Tistrella bauzanensis: one gene and its partner. The protein of the gene in region 2 interacts with the protein of the main gene of each other region in a pairwise test. Links are inferred from orthologs where the notes say so. Each region holds a gene or a part of one and is shown on either strand. Other genes may lie near its edges.

Region 1 (4,292 bases), on a different replicon or contig from region 2:
CCGATCTCTATCTGCCGTCGCTGCCGGCGATGGGCCGCGATCTGGGCACCGATGCCGCCACCGCACAGTTGACGCTGACCGGCTATATGTGGGGGCTGGCGCAGCTCGTCTATGGACCGGTTTCCGACGCCCTGGGCCGGCGGCCGGTGCTGATCACCGGCATGACGGTGCAGGTCGCGGCCTCGATCCTGTGTCTGTACTCGGTGACCATCGACGACCTGGTGCTGGCGCGGGTGCTGCAGGGCACCGGTGCCTGCGCGGGCGCGGTGATCGGCCGGGCGCTGGTCCGCGACCTGTTCCCGCCGGAACGCGCGGGCTCGATCTTCGCCACCATCACCTCGGCCACGGCGCTGGCCCCGATGGTGGCGCCGATGATCGGCGGTCAGATCGAGGTGCTGTTCGGCTGGCGGGCCAATTTCGCGGTGCTGGCCGGCATCGGCCTGCTGCTGATCGCAGGCGCGGTGATGATCCTGCCCGAACCGATCACCGATCGCGACATCCGCCGCATCCGGCCGCTGACCATTCTGCGCAGCATGGGCGGACTGATCCGCGACCGGCGCTTCGTCGGGCTGGCGATCTGCACCTGTTCGGCCTTTGGCGGGCTGTTCGCCTGGGTGTCGAATTCGTCAGTGCTGCTGATCGAAGGCTATCGCGTGGCGCCGGACCGTTTCGGCCTGTTCTTTGGGCTTGCGGTCGCCGGCTATGTGCTGGGGGCTGCCACCGGCGGCCGGCTGGTGATGCGGCTGGGATCACTGAACCTGCTGGGGCTGGGCATCGCCATCATGGCGCTGGGCGGTCTTGCCATGGCGGCACAGACCGTGGCCGGTATAGACGGTCCACTCGGTGTGTCGCTGTCGGCGGCGGCCTTGCTCGCCGGCGCCGGCCTGGCGCTGCCGCAGGCCTTCACCGCCGCGATCCTGCCCTATCCGCGCATCGCCGGCACGGCCTCGGCGCTGATCGGCTGCAGCCAGATGACCACCGGCGGCATCGTCGCCGCCGCGACAGCACCTTTGGCCGACGGCACACCAACCCCGATCGCCGCCACCATTCTGGTGCTGTCGGCGGTGGCGCTGCTCGCCTATTTCCGGCTGGTGCGCCCGACGCCGGCACCGCCGATCACCAACGGCTGAGGCTGCGGCCGGATCGAGCGGTCAGGGGTGGAAGCGGTCGTCGCCGGGATAGGCCGGCGGATTGCCCAGCGACGGCTGCTGTGGCCGTGGCGCCGGGTCGTTGCGTGGCGCCGGCGCCGCCTTGGGCCCGGCTGCCTGCGGGGCGGCGGTGTCGTCGCCGAACAGGCCGCGCAGCAGGCGTGACAGCGGATCGTCACTGGTGGTGGTGCCGGCATCGGCCATCACCGGCGCGCGCACCGGCAGCACCGGCGGCGGGGTCCGCATCAGCCGGCCGCCGCCTTCCGACATCGCCCGCGCCCAGATCTTGGCCGGCAGCCGACCACCGGTCACGCCGCGCATCGGGCTGTCATCGTCATTGCCGACCCACACGCCCGCCGCCACCGCGCCGGTATAGCCGATGAACCAGGCATCGCGATAATCCTGGCTGGTGCCGGTCTTGCCGGCGACCACCGCGCCGCGCAGTTGCGCCGCCCGGCCGGTGCCGCTTTCCACCGCCCGCACCAGCATGGCATTCATGGCCTGGACGGTGCGTTCCGACAGCACCGGATCGGCGGGTTCCGGCGCCTCGCGGCGATAGAGCACGGTACCGTCGGCCGTCGTCACCTCGGCAATCGCCCAGGGCACCACCGGCCGGCCCTGATTGGCCAGCACCGCATAGGCCGCCGTCATCTCCAGCAGGTTTTCCGATCCGGTGCCCAGGGTCACGCTGGGGCCCTGGGGCAGATCGCCCGACAGGCCCAGCCGCCGGGCGGTGGCGATCACCCGGTCACGCCCCACCTCTTCGGCCAGCCGCACGGTGGCGGTGTTCAGCGAGCGGGCCGCCGCGTCGATCAACTGCACGCGGCCGGCATAATCGGGTTCGAAATTGGCCGGCGACCAGCCATCGACCGTCACCGGCGCATCCAGCACCGTGCTGTCGGGGCCCCAGCCCGCTTCCAGCGCCGCCAGAAAGGCGAAGACCTTGAAGGTCGATCCGGGCTGCCGCCAGGCCTGGGTGGCACGGTTGAACTGGCTGGTCCGATAGTCCCGGCCGCCGACCATCGCCAGCACCCCGCCATCGGGCGCCACTGCCACGAAGGCGCCCTGGCCGGCCTTGACCTTGCCGCCATCGGCGGTCAGCACCTCCGAAACGGCCGCCTCGGCCGCGGTCTGCAGGCCATGGTTCAGGCTGGTGCGGATCACGATATCGCGGGTGGTGGGCTCGATCTGGCTGGCCAACTGGTCCAGCACCCAGTCGGCGAACCAGCGCCGGTTGGTGGCGCCGACTGTCGCGCGCGCCGAGGGTGCCACCTTCGGCACCCGCACCGCACGGGCCTCATCGGCGGTCAGGTAGCCGACATCGACCAGATTGGCCAGCACCGCCCGCATCCGCCGCTCGGCCCGCGCCGCCGCCGAGGTCGGCGCATAGGCCGATGGCGCCTGCAACAGCCCGGCCAGCATCGCCGACTGGCCCACATCCAGGTCTTCCACCGGCCGGTCGAAATAGCGTCGGGCGGCGGCATCGATGCCATAGGCGCCGGCGCCGAAATAAGCCCGGTTCAGATAGCGCGCCAGAATTTCGTTCTTGTCGTAGACCGCTTCCAGCCGCAGCGCCATCACCGCTTCGCGCAGCTTGCGTTCAAACGACTTCTCAGGGGTCAGGAACAGCATCTTGGCAAGCTGCTGGGTGATGGTGCTGCCGCCCTGTACCACCCGGCCGGCCTGAAGATTGGCCACCACCGCCCGGGCGATGCCGAAGACATCGATGCCGGGATGGTCATAGAACCGCCGGTCCTCGGTCGCCAGCACGGCTTCCACCAGCGCCGGTGGCAGGTCGTTGACGGTGATCTGCCGCCCGGTCAGCCGGCCATAGACCGCGATCGCGGTACCGTCGGCCGACAGCACCGTGATGCCGGGTTCGGTGGCCGGCCGGTTCAATTCGTCGAGCGATGGCAGGTCGCGCAACACCCAGCCGATATAGCCGGCCGCCACCAGCACCACCACGCCGGCGGCGATGGCGATACCCCGCCACCAGCGCCGCCGCGGGCGCCCGCCGGCACCGGGCCTTCTGCCGTTGCCGGCGCCACTGCCGCTGCCGCCACCGGACCCGCGATGGCCACGGCGGCCGGCACGCGGGTGGATCTCGGCCATCAACGGCCCGTCGCCCGCATCGGTGCGTCCGGCGGGCTGCGGCGACAGAACAGGGGCACGGCGAACGGAGGCTGGCAGACGACGCATCAGGGCTTATCTCGGAACGGGACGGGAACAGGCATGAAGCCGGACAGTAAGCGGAACGCCCCGTCCCATGTCGTGACCTTCATGCGACTTTGCCGGGCGCCTGGGCCGGCGCATAATCATTTCCGGTGTTCCCCCGGAGATGACAAGCGTGACCAGGACCAGCACGACCCGCATGCCCAGCCTGTACATTCCCCATGGTGGCGGCCCCTGCTTCTTCATGGACTGGTCGCCGCGCGACACCTGGACCCGCATGAGCGATTTCCTGCGCGGCCTGCTGGCCAGCCTGCCGGCGCGGCCCACCGCCATCATCGTGGTGTCGGCCCACTGGATGACCGATGATTTCGCGGTCACCGGCGACACGGCGCCCGGGCTGCTGTTCGACTATTACGGCTTTCCGCCCCACACTTACGACCTGCGCTATCCGGCCCCCGGCGCGCCCGATCTGGCGGCACGGGTGCGCGGCCTGCTCGCCGATGGCGGTTTCGCAACCACGGCCGACACCGACCGCGGCTTCGACCACGGTGTGTTCATCCCGCTGCTGCTGATGGCGCCCGCGGCCGATATTCCGGTGATTCAACTGTCGGTGCGCAATGATCTGGACCCGGCAGCCCATCTGGCCGCCGGCGCCGCCCTGGTCGCCCTTCGCGACGAGGGCGTGCTGATCCTGGGCAGCGGCATGAGCTTTCATAACATGCGGGGCTATGGCGATCCGCGCTTCGGCCCCATTTCCGACAGCTTCGATGGCTGGCTGACCGGCGCCGTCGAAAGCGCCCCGGCCGGCCGCAACCGTGCCCTGACCCAGTGGGACGCGGCGCCATCGGCCCGGCTATGCCATCCGCCGCGCGCCGAGGAACACCTGATCCCGCTGATGGTGGCGGCCGGCGCCGGCGGCGATGATGCGGGCATGCGGATCTTCTCGGACCGGGTGATGGAAACCACGGTCTC
Region 2 (2,999 bases):
CGGTGCGATCCCGTCCAGCCGGTGCTGGTCGATGCCATGGCTGGACGCCTCCAGCGCCAGATGACCGACGCCGGCGCGTGCCGCCTGATCCAGCAGCCGGTGCAGGGCCACCGGGTCGGCCGTGGTCAGCGCCGGCGCCGACAGATCGCCCGGCCCTTCATAGCCAAGCGTCCCCAGGCAGGCGGCGGACAGGCCCAGCCGCATCCAGATCTGACGGGTGAAGCTGACCACCGAGCTTTTGCCATTGGTGCCGGTGACGGCGGCGATCACATCCGGCCGGCGCGGATAGAAGCGGCCCGCCATGCGGGCCAGCGCGCCACGCGGCTCGTCCGCCTCGACCAGAGCCAGACCGGAGGGCACGACAGTGCCCCGCGGCGCCAGCACAGCCACAGCGCCGGCATCCGCCGCCGCCGCGATGAAACTGCGTCCGTCATGGGCCGTGCCCGGAATGGCGGCGAACAGCATGCCCGGTCCCACGGCACGGCTGTCGGCGGTGATCCCGGTAATTACGGGATCACCGCCGAGCACCGGCACATTGCGATCGACCAGCTCAGTAAGCCGCATTCTGCACCTCGGGAAGCTCGTCACTGACGGCGACTTCGTCCTCGTCACCGACCAGGGCATAGCGCAGCTCGGTGTCGCGCTGCTGCGGCAGCACCGGGCCCTCCAGCGGCGCGCCGTCGATCGCCTGTGGCCGCACACCCAGCAGCGGCGCGATCCGGCGGATCACCTCGCCCGCGGTCGGCGCTGCATTCCAGCCCGATGTCGCATAACCATAGGTCTTGGGCGTCGGTTTCGGCTCGTCCAATGACACCAGCACCACATAGCGGGGATCATTCATCGGAAACCCGCCCAGGAACGAGGTCAGCAATGCCTTGCGGCGATAGCCGCCAGCACCTGCCTTTTCCGCCGTGCCGGTCTTGCCGCCAACCAGATAGCCCGGCGCCTGCGCCTTCTTGGCGGTTCCAGCTTCGACCACGCTGATCAGCAGCTTGCGCAGTTGCATCGACACCTTCTCGTCGATGATCCGTTCGCGGACCACCCGTTCACCCGACTGATGCTTGACCAGCGTCGCCGGCACCTTGTAGCCGCCGTTCAGCAGCGCCGCCATGCCGCCCGCCGCCTGCAAGGGCGACACCGCCATGCCATGGCCGAAGCCGATGGTCATGACGCTGATGTCGCGCCATGGATGCGGCGCCTGGGGCGCCCCCACCTCGGGCAGCTCGATCCGGGCCGGTGTCAGAAAGCCGAAGCGGCGCATATAGTCCTGCTGGCGCGTCGCCCCCAGTGCCAGCGCCATCTTGGCCGCACCGATGTTCGACGAATACAGCATGATCTCGGGCACGCTCAGCCAGCGCCGCTCCGGATGAAAATCCCGGATGGTGAACCGGCCGATCTTGATCGGGTCGGTGGCATCGAAGCCGCCATCGATCCTCACCACGCCCGCATCCAGCGCCTGGGCGGCCGTGAAGGCCTTGAAGATCGACCCCATTTCATAGACGCCCAGCGTCGCCCGGTTGAACATCGCCTTGTCTTCAGGATCCACCGGCGCGTTCGGGTCGTAGTCCGGCAACGACACCATCGACAGGATCTCGCCATTGCGGGCATCCATCACGATGCCGGTGGCGCCGATCGCCTGGAATTCCGCCACCGCCGCGCGCAGCGCGTCGCGCATCACCTGCTGCACGCGGATGTCGATGGTCGTCACCAGCGGGCCACGACCGGTTTCGGCCCGCTCACGCAGGGTACGGTCCAGGCCCTGTTCCAGCCCGTAACGGCCGGTGTTGTCGACATTGGTGAAGCCGACCACATGCGACAGCAACCGACCCTGCGGATAGATCCGGCGCTGCTCGCGCTGGAAATACAGCCCCGGAATGCCCAGCGCATTGATCTCATACTGCTGTTCAGGCTTCAGACCGCGCTGAATCCACACGAACCGCCGGTCGCCCGAAAGCTGCGCGATCAGATCGGTCTGGTTCAGATGCGGCAGCACCGTGCGCAAGCGGGTCGCCGCATCCACCGGGTCGAAGACCAGTTTCGGATCGGCATAAAGCGATGCCGTGATCAGGTTCGATGCCAGCAGCACGCCATTGCGGTCGACGATGTCGGCACGGTCCAGCACGAGTTGCGGCGGCGGCGCGCCACGCGCGACCCGGGGCTCGCCGCCGTCATGCAGCACCCCCACGGCGATCAGCTTCATCGACAGGGCCAGAAAGGCCAGGACGAAGAAAGCCGCGGTGAACAGCACGCGATTGCGGCCGGTTTCCAACGCCTGCTTGACGTTGCCGTCCAGCTTCACCGCGCGGGCGACGCCCAGCCGCACTCGCCGCGCGCGCGGCAGCGGCACACGCGGGCGGGCGCCGGCCTGTCCGGCTTGCCCGGAATATCCAGCCTGTCCAGACGGGCCGGCGGTATCGTGGCGGGGTGGCATGCGATCCTGCGGGCTCATCGTGTGACCCCCGTCAACACGACGTTGTCGGTATCAGGCGTGGCGCCGCGGGCCGCGGTCAGGCTGCGGCCGCCTTGCGTCCCCGCCGACGCCACCGTCATACCCCGTGCCTCGGGCAACGCCTCGACCAGCGGCCAGGTGGCGGGCGGTGTGCCGGGCTTGTTGCGCGGGCGCGGCTCGGTTTCGGTCCGCGGCAGCGGCAGCGACGCCAGGCTGACCAGTTGGCGCCCCTGAACCGGCGCGGTCTCAAGATACTCGGCGGCCAGGCGCTCCAGCCGGTCGGGATTGTTGAGATAGGCCCATTCCGCCTTCAGCACGTGAATGGACTCCTGCTCGCGCAGCAATTCCGCATTGCGCGCAACATAGGCATCCTCAAGGCTGGCCACCCGATACTTCACCCAGAACAGGCCCGCCGCGATCGCGGCGGTGCAACCCAGAAGCAGAACGGTGCCGGGGCGGATCATCGTGCGGCCTCCCTGAACAGATCGTCGGCAACGGCAGGGGCATCCCAGGCGGGCGCATCGGTGCGCCGCGCGATGCGCAGCTTGGC

The links. The genes of interacting proteins can lie anywhere in the genome.
Region 1: the proteins of IEW15_RS00460 (region 2) and IEW15_RS24310 interact in binary tests that used the Escherichia coli proteins (3 or more experiments, as listed by UniProt). The link is inferred for Tistrella bauzanensis from one-to-one orthologs.

Annotation. Positions count from the first base shown.
Region 1 is NZ_BMDZ01000117.1:411-4,702, reverse strand. Bases 707-3,597 are described here. They hold IEW15_RS24310 (transglycosylase domain-containing protein), read right to left. Parts: upstream 3,261-3,597; coding sequence 1,152-3,260; downstream 707-1,151. Other genes in these bases: IEW15_RS24305 (DODA-type extradiol aromatic ring-opening family dioxygenase), read left to right, coding at 3,487-3,597; IEW15_RS24315 (multidrug effflux MFS transporter), read left to right, coding at 707-1,130. In the rest of the region: more of IEW15_RS24315, read left to right, coding at 1-706; more of IEW15_RS24305, read left to right, coding at 3,598-4,292. UniProt on the Escherichia coli protein: Cell wall formation. Synthesis of cross-linked peptidoglycan from the lipid intermediates.
Region 2 is NZ_BMDZ01000001.1:109,742-112,740, reverse strand. It holds IEW15_RS00460 (peptidoglycan D,D-transpeptidase FtsI family protein), read right to left. Parts: upstream 2,450-2,999; coding sequence 551-2,449; downstream 1-550. Other genes in the region: rsmH (16S rRNA (cytosine(1402)-N(4))-methyltransferase RsmH), read right to left, coding at 2,910-2,999; ftsL (cell division protein FtsL), read right to left, coding at 2,446-2,913; IEW15_RS00465 (UDP-N-acetylmuramoyl-L-alanyl-D-glutamate--2,6-diaminopimelate ligase), read right to left, coding at 1-564. UniProt on the Escherichia coli protein: Essential cell division protein that catalyzes cross-linking of the peptidoglycan cell wall at the division septum. Required for localization of FtsN.